Regions from separate parts of the Mesobacillus subterraneus genome, predicted to be linked through region 2. Evidence: predicted binding sites of a transcription regulator. Region 2 holds the regulator's gene; the other holds the start of a gene.
The links. The regulator Rex, encoded in region 2, represses fermentation and respiration genes when NADH is low (regulators of the CRP and FNR family bind a similar motif). The targets are predictions, from matches to a motif close to TTGTGAAATATTTCACAA.
Positions count from the first base shown of each region.

Region 1 (8,199 bases), 560 kb from region 2:
GGTCGGCATAGGCCATTTTTGCGACCTCCCACAGGCGCTCATCGGGAATTCTGTCTCTGTTGTCCAGCCCATAATATAGGTTTTCACGGATGGTGCCGGCCATCATCGCACTTTCCTGGGAAACATAGCCGATTTGGTTGCGCCATGAGTTTAGCGATAATTCTCGAATCGGCGTGTCACCAATCCGGATTTCTCCTATAGTCGGTTCGTAAAAACGTTCGATAAGCCCAAACATGGTCGTTTTGCCGCCGCCGCTTGGTCCGACGAAAGCAACCATCTGTCCAGGCTGCGCATCCAGCGAAACGTCCTCAATGACGGGTTCTTCCTCACTATAGGCAAAGCTGACATTATCGATGGTGATCGGCAGGTTGCTAATGTCTGTTTCGATGCCTTCCTGGCCTTCTTCAAGTTGCTGATCGAGTATCTCGATAATGCGTTCTGTCGCGCCCTTCGCTTTTTGCAGCTGGGTAAAGAACATCGCGAACGAAGTGATCGGCATGATGATCTGGAACAAGTAAAGCAGGAAGGCGATGAGTGCACCTGTCGACATTGTCCCATTTACTACGCGCATACCGCCGTAGGCAATGATGATGACGATGACGACCATGATCATCAGCTGCATGATCGGACCAATCAACGCGAAGATCCGCGCTTCCTTCAACCCAAAGTTGAACAGCTTATCAATCCCGCCATAGCCATTGTCTTCTTCAATCTTTTCAGCCGTAGAGGCTTTCATTAAGCGGATTTCACCGAGAGTCTGGGTGATATGTCCGGTGAAAACTGCTGTCTCATCCTGCAGCCCGCGTGCGACTTTTGCCATTTTCCTGCCGAGAGGGATCATGATGGCGAGCGTCAGTGGCACGGAAATGAGCATGAGCAAGGTCATTTTCCAATCCATCACGAGTAAAATCACGACAGCACCAATGATGGAGATGATCCCGGTGGCGAAATTGGGAAAATAATTCGTGATCAGTTCCTTGACTATACTCGTATCATTAACAATCCGGCTGACCGTTTCGCCGCTGGACTGCTTGTCAAAGTAACGGACAGGCATGCGGATCAGCTTGGACCACATCTTTTCGCGCAGCCTCGCGACGACCTTTTGCCCAACATAGCTGAGCAGATAGATGGAAATTCCGCTAATCAATGCCTGAATAATGAAGGCAGCGCCAATCGCGATGATGAGCGGAACGCTGATTGCCTCAACCGAAAATCCGTCGACCAGATTTTTCGTCAGAAGCGGAACCACCAGGCCAGCCAGAGTAGTGATGAGACTGGCAGCCATACCGGTGAACAGGGCCGCCTTCGGAATATTTGTCGATAAAATTAAATTGAGGAAAGGCTTTAAACTTGTTTGCTGTTTCTGCATTACAATTCTCCTGTTCATTCTAGTTAATTCCATCATAAACCACTTTCAGTATAGATGAAAATATGGGGGTAAGACATAAATTGATAAGATAATCGCCTCTTTTACCTTTAAAAATAAACAAGCATTCTGGTACATGCATATGATGGAATTGAACAATAGTTTGGAGGTGAAGCATATGAGTAACGGTGTTCATGCTGCGTGCAGTGTGTTCGAATTGTTCCTTGGTGTCCTGGTGGGGGTAGGGTTGATTCTGTTGTCTACTTTTGGATTAGTCGCTGGGGTCCTGGCATTCCTTGGCCCATTGGCTGCTACTATAGGTACAATTATAGGAGTAATTGGTCTAATCGTCGTCATCCTGTTTGCCTACTGCATCATACGAAGGTTATGGCGTTGTTGTTTTGGCGGCCGGTGCTAAAAGATTGAATAATATTGAAGAAACAGTCTCTAATTCTTATTTGAGGCTGTTTTTTTCGTTTGGCTTTCTCCTTGCACGAGAAGGTCTTTTTCAAGGTAATACTCCCAACAAATTATAAAATTGGTTAATTTTGAAACTTTTTACATGCCAGTCTCGTAAAAGGTAAGTCGAAAGGCTTAAAAAGAATGGGAGTGTATGTAATGGAGCAAGAATTGAAAAGCAAAATCGAGAAACCGAGTTTAATAGGGATGTTCTGGAGTCCGGGAGAGCAATTTGATCGGATTAGGAAGAACCCGAAGATCTGGATTCCGCTGATTTTAGTGAGTATTCTGTATGCCATTGGCATGTATCTGATGACATTGTCAATGGATGCCTCTTACCTTGGGCTTGATGGAATGAGTGAGGAAGAAGCCGCCATGGTACTGGCTTTTTCAAAGATTACGGTTGCAATTACAGGAATCCTGACACCAGTGTTCGTAGTGCTGATATCAAGTGCGATTTATATGATTTTTACAAAAATCAGTGGTTCTGATGTAACATTCAAGCAATTATTTTCAATGAATACACATATCATGATCATCGGTGCTGCCGGCCTGTTGCTGAATATGCTCCTTAGGGCGGCGATTGGCGGTAATCCTGAAATCTTCATTACGAGTCTTGCCGGCTTGCTGAATAGTGACCAGGCGGGTGTTCTTGGATCGATCGAGGTATTTTCCATCTGGCAGTCGATTTTGACAGCGATCGGGCTTCAACGTGTTGCGGGTTTGTCAAAAGGATGGGCATGGGGCATTGCCATTGTCTTCTTCCTGATTGGTATCGGCTTCGCCATTATTGGGGCCATGTTCTCTAACACAATGGGTGTCTAATCATGAATAAGAAAATTTGGATTGCCATTGGCGTAGCCGGCCTGGTGCTGCTGATGGCAGGGGTGAGCATTTACAGGCAAGCCTTTGCAAAGGGACCGGAAGTGAAGGTGCAAAATCCGTCGAAGGAAGAAATCGCCGATGAAATCATGATTCCGGGAACTGTCGTACTCGAAGAAGAACAGAAGGTTTACGCTTCACCTGAGAAAGGCAAGCTGGCTGAGATTTTGGTTAAAGAAGGCGAAACGGTCAAAAAAGGTGATGTGTTGGCAAAGTATGATCACAGCGCTTTGAAGCTGGAACTGGAGCGAGTAAAACTTCAGGCAGAATCAGGCTACTTGCGAATCAATCAGCTGGATAAAAAGATAAAAGACGTACGGGAAAAGGAATCTGAGCTCAGCAAGCAAATTGGAAAAAAAGCTGCTAAAGAACAGACTGAAGCGGAAATCGACCAGTTCGAGGCTGAAAAAAGGCTTGCAAACATCGACCTCAGACAGGTGCTGCTCCAGCAGAAGGATACAGAAGCACGTCTGCAAGACTTAGAGATTAAGAGCTCGATAGATGGCGTGGTCCTCCAGGTGAATGAGGAAAGCCCAGCAGATCCTGCGGCGGCAGTGAAGCCAGTAATTCATATTGGGGATCTTGATGCTAAAGGAGCCTCCGGGCTTTTATCCGAGTTTGACAGCATGAAGGTAAAAGAAGGACAGAAGGTCAAGCTTCATTCAGATGTTCTTCCGGAGAAGGAGTGGAATGGTGTCGTAGAGGAAATTGCCGTCTTCCCGGAAGAAACACAATCACAGGCAATGGGTGGTCCTTCTGCCGTACAGTATCCTATTAAGGTGAAAGCAACTGATATGGAGTTGAAGCCAGGATTCCAGCTGATCATGGAAATCGAAACAGAACGCAAACATGCGCTTACGGTTCCGGCAGCGGCTGTCCTGACTGACAAGGATTATGTCTATGTGTTCCTTTTAAAAGAAGGAAAAAGCCACAAGCAGGAGATCGAAACAGGAATCGCTTTTGGCAGTAAAATGGAAGTTATCAGCGGTTTGAGTGAAAAAGATAGGGTCATTGTCAATCCGTCCGACGATTTGAAGGATGGAATGGAAGTGGATGTAAAATGATCGAACTGAAACAAATTACCAAATCCTTCGCAGTCGGCAGGGAAACGATCGATGTTTTAAAAGGGATCGATTTAAGCATTCAGGCAGGAGAATCGGTCGCCATCATGGGACCGTCTGGTTCGGGAAAGTCCACACTGATGAACATCATCGGCTGTCTCGACAAACCGACAACAGGCGAGTATGAGCTGGCTGGAGAAAATGTCTCCCGCTATTTGGATGCAGAACTTGCGAAGGTGAGGAACCAATCCATCGGCTTTGTCTTTCAACAGTTCCATCTGCTGCCGAGGCTGACAGCAGTCCAGAATGTCGAGCTGCCGATGATCTACAGTGGAATTTCGAAAAAGGAGCGCCTGGAGAGGGCGAGGGCTGCCCTTGAAAAGGTCGGCCTCGGTGACCGGATGGACCACTTTCCAAATGCCCTGTCAGGGGGGCAAAAACAGCGAGTGGTCATTGCCAGGTCGATCGTGAATGAACCGAAAATCATTCTCGCTGACGAACCGACCGGCGCACTGGATACGAAAACGAGTCAGACGATCATGGAGCTTTTCACCGGTTTAAATGAGGAAGGCTCAACGATTGTATTGGTCACCCATGAGCGGGAAGTCGCAGAATATGCGCAGCGGACGATCATGGTCAGGGACGGGCTGATTGTCTCTTCCACAAGTACTGGAAGGGGGATCCGCACATGAACATGATGGAAAATCTCCGGATGGCCCTCGGGTCGCTGAAGGCACATAAAATGCGATCGATTTTAACGATGATCGGCATCATCATCGGCGTCGGCGCTGTCATCATTGTGGTGGCGATCGGCCAGGGCGGGGAAGCGATGTTGAAGACCCAGCTAACTGGACCTGGAAACACGATTGAGCTGTTTTACCAGCCGTCTGATGAAGAAATTCAGGCAAATCCCAATATATTCAACGAAGCTGCTTTTGAGCAGGAAGACATCCGCGCGCTCGAAAAAATCCCTGAGATCAAGCAGGTAGTGGCATCGAGCTCGCAGCTCTCGAAGGCTTCCTTCGGTCAAGAAACTGTGGACGCCTCGACCACGGGAGTGAGCCAGGCCTTTTTCGAAATGAACGATATCCAGGCGGAGAAAGGCAGGAGCTTCACGGCAGCTGATTTCCTCGGCGGCAGAAGGGTCGGGATTGTCAGTTACTCGATGCAGGAGGAATTGTTCGGCGGCGAATCACCAGTGGGAAAAGTCATCCGCATCGGTGTGCAGCCGATTGAGATTGTGGGAGTGCTGGAGAAGCCTACCGGGCTATTCGCGTTTGGGGCGATGCAAATTTATGTCCCAGGTAAGACATGGCAAGTGATCTATGGTAAGAATGATTTTACCCAGGTGACACTTCAGGCAGCCTCAGCTGACGAACTGCAGATAGCCGGGAAAAAAGCAGCAGATCTCTTGAACAAAATGCATGACACCAAGGATTCCTACATGGTTATCAATATGGAGGAAATGGCCGAGGGAATCGGGAAAATCACCAACGTCATGACGCTGATCATCGGCAGCATCGCCGGGATTTCGCTGTTTGTCGGCGGAATCGGCGTCATGAATATCATGCTCGTATCGGTAACGGAACGGACGCGGGAAATCGGCATCAGGAAGGCGCTTGGCGCGACAAGATCGCAAATCATGACCCAGTTCCTGATCGAATCCGTCACCTTGACACTGATTGGTGGAGTGCTCGGCATCCTGCTCGGCTGGGGATCAGCTTCGGTGATTTCCTATTTTGCCGGCTGGCCATCGCTCGTATCCTGGCAAGTCGTGACCGGCGCCATGCTGTTCTCAATGATCATCGGCATTGTCTTCGGGCTGTTGCCTGCCAATAAAGCGTCAAGGCTGGATCCAATCGATGCATTGAGGTATGAATAGAAATGCAGCTAGTGCCGCTTTTCGCGGCTCCGCTGTTTGGTGAAATTGGAAAAAGTGCAGCGGGTGCCTGAAAAGGTTCTCGTTGCATTTTTAATTGGAAAAAAGGCCGGTAAATTTCCAATTCGCTATAAAAATTAGAAATTCGCTATAAAAAAGAGATTTTCGCTATAAAAATTAGAAATTCGCTATAAAAATAATTTTTTCGCTATAAAATTTGGATTTTCGCTATAAAAACTTTTCAGTGCAGGTTATTTATTTACTTGTATATTGTTATTACTGCGATTTCATGAATAGTAAGTCAATCCTGATGAATTTTTAACAAAAAAGTGGTGAACGCAATGACTTGCCATTATTTTATCGCAACAATGAGGCCAATAGAGGAATTCCATGTTAACGGACAGGATGGTCCTTTCATAAGTGGTGAGGCTTATAAAAAGGAACTGCCGCTTTCTCTGCCATATGTGTATGAATACGGAAGCGAGGATTCCGAATTCCTCACATTTCTGGATGATTTCATGCAATTTGGCGATGTGGTGGAGTTTTACATATATGAAGAAGGGAAGTGGGGGAGACCTTTGTCTTACAATCTTCCCGAAGAAGCCCGGACGATCAATCTATTCAAAAAAACTTATAAAAATGAATATGGTGAATACCAGCTGGATGAGAAGGACTGGAAGGAAGAGCTCGCCAGAAAGACGATTGCCTCGAAGCGGAGTATCACTACCTTCCTAAAATATTGATCACGACAAAGCCACTTGGAATCACAAGTGGCTTTAGAGGGTTACCAATCTTTCATGATGGATATGATCCAGCTTTTCTTTTAACAAATCAGCGAATTCATCAGGCTGGTCGATGTAGAATAGCACTTTTTGCACTTCTTTTTCCTGGCCGAAGTATCCTCTTGCAATCATCGGTTGTTTGAAGATAATCTCATATTTCGCCTCATCACTCATCCCGAAAATCCTAGTTAGCGCCCTCGGGGAAGGCAGTGGCATGGAACACTCCCTTTTCATGGATGATCCCGCCGCTGTTATTGTATTTCAATTTGGCTGGCTGAATTTTGTCAATATCGCCGAAAGAAAAATTCAATTCCCGCCGAACGCCGATTTTTATGTGGATCGCATCCTTCTTTACAATAATCGGTGTATTCCTCAACAAATTATAATCTCCCATTATGTAAAAGACGCTGTAAATATGAAGCAGCAGCATGGCTAAAGCGATTTCCGGCTCTTCTTTTCTTAAATAAATATGGAAAACAATCATCTCGATGACTTGTTCATGGATGAGGGCGAGATACAGCCAGAAGTAACTTGAATTTTTATGGTAATAGAAAGTCTCTGGGTTACGGGACGGTATCTTCCATTTGAAAAAAGCATAAAACAGGATTTTCAATTCTTTTTTGTAAATCAACAACAAGGGATTCTCGGTAATTTTTCCTTTTCTATACAAAAGAAATAAATGCACAAGAAAGCCTTCGAGCAGCACAACAAGAATGACACCCGTGACGATTAAACGTGTCTCCATAAAAAATTCCTCCTGTTTTACGAGTATCGTTTCATTTGGAACCAATAGATCAGGTACTGTGCAACTCCCATGATGATGAACAGAATGATCGGCAAATATGGAATGTGATTCAAGTAAGCAGTAAGGGCAATCGCTATTGGAATGAATAAAGCAAAGAAGATATACACCTTTCTCGCTGCCTTAAAAGTCAGCCATTGCATCCCTTCGTCCTCTTCGCGCATTTCCATCGGAATGATGCTTGGTTTTATCGGATCTTCAGGGTTGCGTTTGTTATAAAGCGGAATCACGGCAACCATGATAAGAATTGGAATGCCCAAAACCATCGGATCAATCGTAAGCCAGACCGGGACATGCTCGCTATAATAATTGCCAATCATGATTATACCCAGTCCCAATATAAGAACCATATTGAATAACGGTGATTGAAACGTTCTTTTTAACACGGTCATTTCTCTCCTTCTAAGCGAAACACTTCTTCGACTGGTACTTCGAAGACAGCTGCTATTTTTAATGCGAGGGTGACAGAGGGCGCGTAATCTCCTTTTTCAATCAGTCCAATCGTCTGTCTCGTCACGCCGATTTTATCTGCTAAGTCTTGCTGTGAAAATCTGAATCTTGCCCGAAATTCACGAACAGAGTTTTTTAACATTTCCACGTTTACTCCTTTGGGAAAATTTGTTTTTATAATTAAAATGTAATATATCCTTTGCATTTTGTAAATGATTATTAACATAAACTTTTGATAATTTAGTTTTGTAAGTAGGAATGAGAAAGGTCGTCGAGTGAGGGGCTTTTTCTGTTGAAAAAATATTCGAACGTTCTGGAGTGTTTTTCTCCGTTTTGTAGTAGCTACTGGTTCTGTTTGTGACTGTTTTGTTCTTCCTTAGCCCATACGCCGATGATTTTGTCGGATTCTGGCTTTCGAGGTGTTGTAAATAGCGAATTGGCTGGATTTTTGCTATATTAATTGAATAGCAGATGTTAAAAGGAAGCGGGAGATAAAATGGGCTTTAAAAGGAAGCAAT
Region 1 covers NZ_CP129019.1:3,599,204-3,607,402, reverse strand. The annotation lists partial or broken gene LC048_RS18795 (ABC transporter ATP-binding protein) at 1-1,369, opposite strand, end outside; gene LC048_RS18790 (ABC transporter) at 1,545-1,784, shown strand; gene LC048_RS18785 (YknW family membrane protein) at 1,985-2,650, shown strand; gene LC048_RS18780 (efflux RND transporter periplasmic adaptor subunit) at 2,653-3,771, shown strand; gene LC048_RS18775 (ABC transporter ATP-binding protein) at 3,768-4,460, shown strand; gene LC048_RS18770 (ABC transporter permease) at 4,457-5,650, shown strand; gene LC048_RS18765 (hypothetical protein) at 5,989-6,390, shown strand; gene LC048_RS18760 (hypothetical protein) at 6,424-6,603, opposite strand; gene LC048_RS18755 (hypothetical protein) at 6,614-7,174, opposite strand; gene LC048_RS18750 (hypothetical protein) at 7,192-7,617, opposite strand; gene LC048_RS18745 (helix-turn-helix transcriptional regulator) at 7,620-7,823, opposite strand; gene LC048_RS18740 (response regulator) at 8,178-8,199, shown strand, end outside.
Region 1: the regulator Rex is predicted to act here: its motif matches at 1,913-1,930, upstream of LC048_RS18785 (YknW family membrane protein).

Region 2 (8,199 bases):
TTATATGAGACTAAATTAAGCTTAGGTCTAGAATGGATTTTCTGTACAAAAAACCGGACACAACCATGCCCGGTTTTTTCTAAATACTAAGCCAGCTCTGTCCACTCTTCCATCAATTCATCGAGTGTCTCTTTTGTGGCTTCAATTTTGCTATTGATTTCTCCAGCTTTTTCGTGATCCTGGAAGATTTCAGGATCACAAAGCAATTCTTCATATTCAGCGACTTCCAACTCTAGCTGTTCAATTCTTGCTTCCACTTCTTCCATGCGGCGTTTGCGCTGGCGTTCGAGTTTTTTGGCTTCTTTGTCCTGTTGGTAGGAGGTCTTGTCTTGCTTTGAGTTGTCCACAGCACTTCCTGAAGCTTTGGCGGCCTGCTCGGCCAGTGCTTTCAGCTCTTCCTGCTCAAGCTTTTTCTCTACGTAATAATCGTAATCGCCAAGGTATTCAGTTGAGCCACCACGGTCTAGCTCAAGGACCTTTGTCGCAATCCTGTTGATAAAATAGCGGTCATGTGAGACGAACAGGATGGTACCTGGATAATCAATAAGTGCATTCTCAAGGACTTCTTTGCTATCAAGGTCGAGGTGGTTTGTTGGCTCATCCAAAATAAGGAAATTTGAATATTGCAGCATCAGCTTGGCAAGTGCCAAGCGCGCTTTTTCGCCACCGCTCAGGGTGGAAACGATTTTTAGGACATCGTCTCCTGAGAATAAGAAGTTCCCCAGGACTGTACGTATCTCTTTTTCGGACTTCAATGGGTATTCATCCCAGAGTTCATTCAACACCTTTTTGTTCGAGCTAAGCTCTGCCTGTTCCTGATCATAGTAGCCAATCGATACATTGGAACCGTATTGAATATTCCCTGTAATCGAAGGCAGTTTCTCAACAATTGTTTTTAATAAAGTTGATTTACCAACGCCATTCGGTCCAACCAGTGCCGTGCTGTCTCCACGTGAAAGATTGAACGTGATATTTTCTGATACGATATCATTCTGATACCCGACAGCAAGTGTATCGGCTTTGAGAACATCATTACCGCTCTGGCGTTCGATTTGAAAGCTGAATGAGGCGGATTTTTCATCGCCCTTGGGCCTGTCCATGCGGTCTATTTTTTCAAGCTGTTTCCGGCGGCTCTGAGCACGCTTGGTTGTAGATGCCCTGGCCAGGTTCCTCTGGATAAAATCCTGAAGCTTGTTGATCTCATCCTGCTGTTTCTCAAAAAGTTTCAGATCACGTTCGTAATTCGCGGCTTTCTGTTCTAAATACGAGCTGTAATTGCCAGGAAACTTCGTCAGCTGGTGACGAGAGATTTCATAAACCTGGTTCACAACCTTATCAAGGAAGTAGCGATCGTGTGAAACGATCAGAATGGCTCCGTTATAGCCCTGCAAATACTGCTCAAGCCAGGACAGCGTGTCAATATCCAGGTGGTTCGTCGGTTCATCTAGAATCAAAATATCCGGACGGGTCAACAAAAGCTTCGCCAATGCGAGTCTAGTTTTCTGTCCACCGCTTAAAGTGGATATTTTTGTGGAATAATCAAAAGAATGGAAGTTCAGACCGTGCAGGACGGAACGAATATCGGCTTCATACTGGTAGCCGCCTTTTTCCTTGAACTGAACCTGAAGCAAGTCATAATCTTTCAAAACCCTGTCGTATTCTGTCTGGTTGGAGAGAATGTCAGGATCCGACATTTTTTCTTCCAATCTGCGTAAGTCTTTTTCCATGCTGTGCAGATGGTCAAAAACAGCCAGCATTTCATCCCAGATGCTTTTTTCGGATTCAAGTCCGGTATTCTGAGCGAGATAGCCAATCATTGTCCCTTTAGGACGGATGATTTCACCGCCATCATGAGCTTCATACCCGGCGATGATCTTCAGCAGGGTTGATTTTCCTGCGCCATTCCTTCCAACAAGCGCGACACGGTCGTTGGTCTGTATTTCAAACTTTATATTCGATAAAATAAGATCAGCAGCAAAATATTTTGATAGCTGATTAACCTGTAATAAAATCATTATTTTTCACCTCTATTGCCTTAGAGATAGTGTAACTCAATAATATAGGCACGGCAATATGTGTGAACTGCGATAGGGGGATAGTGTAACCCTGAGTATTGTGAATACTGAAACAAAGTTCACACACAAGTTTGACAAAATAGTGTATCATTTGATAGAAAGGAGCTTACATATGGCAGAATTTACTCACTTTAATGAAGAGGGCAGAGCGAAAATGGTCGATGTCAGTGAAAAACCAGAGACGGTCCGCACAGCAGTCGCCCATTCAAGCATAACCGTGAACGAAGATATATATAGTAGAATCACTGAAAATAAGATGAAAAAAGGGGATGTACTGGCTGTCGCGCAGGTAGCGGGCATCATGGCAGCAAAAAAGACATCTGAAATCATCCCAATGTGCCACCCTATTCCTTTGACAGGGATTGACCTTTCATTCGATTGGGAGCAAAATGGTAATGACTATATCTTAAATATCGCCGCAGCTGTAAAAACAAAAGGGAATACAGGTGTAGAAATGGAAGCGTTAACAGCAGCTTCAGCATGTGCGCTGACTGTTTATGATATGTGCAAGGCCGTTGATAAAGGCATGGTGATTGGCAAGACGTATCTGGTCGAAAAAACCGGCGGTAAAAACGGTGATTTCAAGAGAGAAGAAAAGTTGAGATAGAAATACGGACAGGGTGGAGGATGGAGAATGACGAATGATGCTATGAAGATTCCGCAGGCAACCGCAAAACGTTTGCCACTGTATTACCGGTTCTTATTGAACTTGCATTCTTCAGGAAAGCAAAGGGTATCATCCGCGGAGCTAAGTGAAGCGGTAAAAGTGGATTCAGCAACAATCCGAAGAGATTTTTCCTACTTTGGAGCTTTAGGTAAAAAGGGATACGGCTACAATGTGAATTACCTGCTTTCCTTTTTCCGTAAGACATTGGATCAGGATGAACTGACGAAGGTTGCCTTGATTGGTGTCGGTAATCTGGGAACAGCATTTTTGAATTATAATTTTTCAAAAAACAATAATACTAAAATTGAGATTGCTTTTGATGTGGATCCTGGTAAGGTTAACACGAAGATCGGCGACGTGGCAGTGTATCACATGGATGATCTTGACAGGGTTGTCGTCGAGGAAGGAATCCAGGTGGCTATCTTGACTGTTCCTTCAGCGGTAGCACAGCCGATAACAGACCGATTGGTGCAGGCGAATATCAAGGGAATTCTGAACTTCACGCCGGCAAGGCTGAATGTGCCGCCTTCCATCAGAATCCATCACATTGATTTGGCGGTTGAATTGCAGTCATTGATTTATTTCTTAAAACATTATCCAACAGATACGGAAACAACTGAATCAGTGGAATAAAAAAATAGCTCCTTGCTGAAGGAGCTATTTTTTCTGTACATTCTTCAGTTTGAAATGGAACATGATCATTCTAATGCCTGATCCAAAATCGAACGTGGCTAGGGCAACAAGTAAATAGCTAAAGAATCCCCAGCCTGTCTCGGTTACATTCTGGATGGCAAAATAGGTAAACAAGCTGCCTAACAAGATGTAGACAATGCCTGAGAATAAAGGCGATTGCTTCATAACTTAAAATCCCCCAATAAAGCTTTGAATTTTCTCTGCTTCTTTTATCATTCTCTCAATGTCTTCCCTAAATACAGATTGAAGCAGGACAACCATTGTATTCATAGTAACGTGGGCGATTATCGGCACGATGATCCGTTTCGTTTTGACATAAAGGAAAGCAAAGGTGAAGCCCATCGCTGAGTACAGGATCACATGCTCCGGCTCCATATGCGCAAGCGCAAAAATGACAGAGCTGATCAGCGCGGAGAAAAAGAAATTCATTTTCTTATGCAGACTGCCAAATATGATTTTACGAAAGACGATTTCCTCTAATATTGGGCCGATAATTGAGCTGACCAAAATGATGACTGGGAACATTTCAATCAGTTTAATGATTTCCTGTGTATTCTCCGAGCCCATTTCGATGCCAAGCATATTTTCGATGTTGGCAGCTATTGATTGTGCGAACAGAGCAAGGAATACACCTGCGAAAGCCCAGGCAGCAGAACTTGCCGGAGATGAAGCATCACGTAGGTCAGCCTCTGTCTTGCGTTCTTTCCTTAGAAGCAGAAGCACGATCACAAGTGTCAGTGAAAAGCTGATTACGAGCCAGTATGGAATTGAGAGTGTCTCCATTTCCTCAAGGCTTTTTCCCATTGCAGCTCCGATAATGGCAACAATCGGGATGCCAATCAAGCTAGAAAGCTGCATGGCAATATAGGCAATAATGACGTACCAGTATTCCTTTTTCAATAGGATAATCTCCTTCTATTCGGATCGGTTTATGTGTATGCCATAAAATCTTTAATAAAGAATGTTATCTATCCATTTTACTAGTAATCATCAGGAAAGTTCAAATATCAGGGTGTCATTTGAATGTTTTGGTTAAAATTCCTTTGAACTGGCATACTCTTTAAGGTGTCCTTTTTTTGCCAGGCATACTTCCAAAGCACGAAATATAGGACTTGCTGTCGAAGGGAAAGAGGTTAGATTTAACTGCTGAATTTTATAAAAAAAGTTAGGCTTCACACTTGCAAAAAAAATTGAGATTCATTATTATATAAATTGTGTTAGCACTCTATCGAGGAGAGTGCTAATAAAAAATTCTACATATAATTTGAGGAGGTTGTTTCACTTGATCAAGCCACTAGGAGATCGCATTATTATCGAGCTTGTTGAGTCTGAAGAAAAAACTGCAAGCGGTATCGTTTTACCCGACACAGCGAAAGAAAAACCTCAAGAAGGTAAAGTCGTAGCTGTTGGAACTGGCCGTGTACTTGAAAACGGTGAGCGCATTGCTCTTGAAGTTGAAGTCGGTAACCGCATTATCTTCTCAAAATACGCAGGCACAGAAGTGAAGTACCAGGGAACTGAGTACCTGATCCTACGTGAAAACGACATTCTAGCAGTAGTGGAATAGAAAAGCGCAGGCGACTGCCCAAATCCGACAAGCGCTGGAGGTCCTGACAGTGAAGTCGTTCTTTGACTTCATTGGCTGGACCGAAGCAACTCGAGGAGTTAGGAGCCGCAGCTAGACAAGCGACTCGAGGGACTAGGCGCTCGAGCTAGACACTAACAAAAGTGTAGTGGGATAACATATAAATTAAAAATTCTGAGGAGGTCTTTCTACAATGGCAAAAGAAATTAAGTTCAGTGAAGAAGCACGCCGCGCGATGCTTCGCGGGGTTGACTCTCTTGCAAATGCAGTAAAAGTAACTCTTGGACCAAAGGGACGCAACGTGGTTCTTGAGAAGAAATTCGGTTCACCGCTTATCACGAACGATGGCGTAACAATCGCAAAAGAAATCGAGCTTGAAGATGCATTCGAAAACATGGGTGCTAAGCTTGTTGCTGAAGTAGCGAGCAAGACGAACGACGTTGCTGGTGACGGTACAACTACTGCAACAGTTCTTGCTCAAGCGATGATTCGTGAAGGTCTTAAGAACGTAACTGCCGGCGCTAACCCAATGGGCATCCGCAAAGGTATGGAGAAGGCTGTTATTACAGCTGTTGAAGAGCTGAAGGCTATCTCTAAGCCAATCGAAGGCAAAGCTTCTATCGCACAAGTTGCTGCGATTTCTGCTGCTGACGAAGAAGTTGGCCAATTAATTGCTGAAGCGATGGAGCGCGTTGGCAACGACGGCGTTATCACAATCGAAGAATCTAAAGGCTTCACTACAGAATTGGACGTTGTTGAAGGTATGCAGTTCGACCGCGGATATGCATCTCCTTACATGGTAACTGATTCTGACAAGATGGAAGCAGTTCTTGAAAACCCATATATCTTGATCACTGACAAGAAAATCGGCAGCATCCAGGAAATCCTTCCTGTTCTTGAGCAGGTTGTACAGCAAGGCAAGCCATTATTGCTTGTTGCTGAAGATGTTGAAGGTGAAGCACTTGCTACATTAGTAGTCAACAAGCTTCGCGGAACATTCAACGCAGTAGCTGTTAAAGCTCCTGGCTTTGGTGACCGCCGTAAGGCTATGCTTGAAGACATCGCTGCATTAACTGGCGGTGAAGTGATCACTGAAGAGCTTGGACGTGACCTTAAGACTGCTACAATCACTTCTCTTGGACGCGCTTCTAAAGTGGTGGTTACGAAAGAAAACACAACAATCGTTGAAGGTGCTGGAGACAGCGCTCAAATCGCAAGCCGCGTAAACCAGATCCGCGTTCAAATGGAAGAAACAACTTCTGAATTTGACCGTGAAAAGCTGCAAGAGCGCCTTGCTAAGCTAGCTGGCGGTGTTGCAGTCATCAAGGTTGGTGCTGCTACTGAAACTGAATTGAAAGAACGCAAGCTTCGCATTGAAGATGCTCTTAACTCAACTCGCGCTGCAGTTGAAGAAGGAATTGTATCAGGCGGTGGCGTAGCGCTTCTGAACGTCTACAACAAAGTAGCTGGAATCCAGGCTGAAGGCGACGAAGCTACTGGCGTGAACATCGTCCTTCGTGCAATGGAAGAACCAGTTCGCCAAATCGCTCACAACGCTGGCCTTGAAGGATCAGTCATCGTTGAGCGCCTGAAGCGCGAAGAAGTCGGCACAGGCTTCAACGCTGCAACTGGCGAGTGGGTAAACATGATCGAATCCGGTATCGTGGACCCAACTAAAGTGACTCGTTATGCACTTCAAAACGCAGCATCCGTATCTGCAATGTTCTTGACTACTGAAGCAGTAGTTGCTGACATTCCAGAAGAAGGCGGCGTTGGCATGCCTGACATGAGCGGCATGGGCGGAATGGGCGGCATGATGTAATGACCGCTCAAGCCCTTGGTATATAAGGGGTTTGAAGTGATTTGCTAACAAAATGCTAACATAGGGGAATTTAAAAAGGGCTTCTCCTTAGCTGACCAAGCTAAGGGGAAGCTTTTTTTATTTCTAGTGTAAGAATGGTAAACACATCAATGGAAAGCCAGGGTGCAAAAAATAATGTCAAACGATAAATCTTGCAAATAGGAATCATTACGGTTTATACTGATTTAGTGATTCCGGAATCAATGTGTTATGTGGAATGTCATATCTTATAAGAGATGTTAATGAAAGTGAGGTTAAAGAGAAAAATGTTCTTAGATAGAACAAGGTGAGTATCCAATGCAGTAAAGATAAGGATCTACCGGAGGTTTTATGAATAATGGTGCTATTTTAGCAATTGTTTCATCTTTAATCTTCAGCATAATGAATGCACTAGTTAAAGAAGTTAGTGATACCATTCCTGTTGCTGAAATTGTATTTTTTAGAAGCATTATTGGAACAGTTTTAATTTACATACTCATGAAAAACAGTAAAGTTTCATTTTCTGCCACTGGAATTCCAATGCTTGCGTTGCGTGGACTGCTAGGTGCACTATATTTAATCGCCTATTTTTATACAATTTTTAAAATTCCGCTTGCTGATGCTAGTATTCTGGCCCACTTGTCACCATTTTTTGCTGTTGCCTTTTCTATTTTTCTTTTAAAGGAAAAGATTCCAAAGGGTGTTTTATACATAATGCCGCTTGCATTAATAGGAATGGTCTTGCTTGTAAAGCCATTTGAGTTTTCATCATACTCACTATACGCATTAATTGGAGTTATAAGCGCATTTTTTGCTGGGGCAGCCGCAACAAGCATCCGTTATTTAAGCAGCAGGCACCATTCATATGAAATTGTATTTTATTTTTTAGCTACCGCAACCGTAGTGTCCATACCAATGATTTGGAATAACATGGTTATACCTTCAATAAGAGACCTTTTCCTACTCATTTGCATAGGAGTCGTGTCATTAATAGGACAAATCTATTTAACGAAGTCGTTAACCCATGCAAATGTGATCGTAGTTGAGATTACTAGATATATTGGTATTGTGTTTAATGCAATGTGGGGGCTATTGTTTTGGGCAGAGGTACCCGACACGTTCACATTTCTAGGTGGTCTGCTGATCATTGCTTCATGTATTGCATTATCACGAATGAAAGATCACTCACCAGAGACTAAGCTTAATTAAAAAATTATAAGGACTAAATATACACTTTAAATCGTAATCATTACGTTTAGGAGGAAACTAGATGTTTAAGAAATTGTTTAAATTTAGTTTACTATTTACTTTGATATTAATTTTACTTTCAGCGTGCTCT
Region 2 covers NZ_CP129019.1:4,155,579-4,163,777, reverse strand. The annotation lists gene LC048_RS21640 (ABC-F family ATP-binding cassette domain-containing protein) at 87-2,015, opposite strand; gene moaC (cyclic pyranopterin monophosphate synthase MoaC) at 2,188-2,682, shown strand; gene LC048_RS21630 (redox-sensing transcriptional repressor Rex) at 2,710-3,375, shown strand; gene LC048_RS21625 (YdiK family protein) at 3,400-3,600, opposite strand; gene LC048_RS21620 (CPBP family intramembrane glutamic endopeptidase) at 3,604-4,335, opposite strand; gene groES (co-chaperone GroES) at 4,718-5,002, shown strand; gene groL (chaperonin GroEL) at 5,214-6,842, shown strand; gene LC048_RS21605 (DMT family transporter) at 7,212-8,069, shown strand; partial or broken gene nikA (nickel ABC transporter substrate-binding protein) at 8,131-8,199, shown strand, end outside.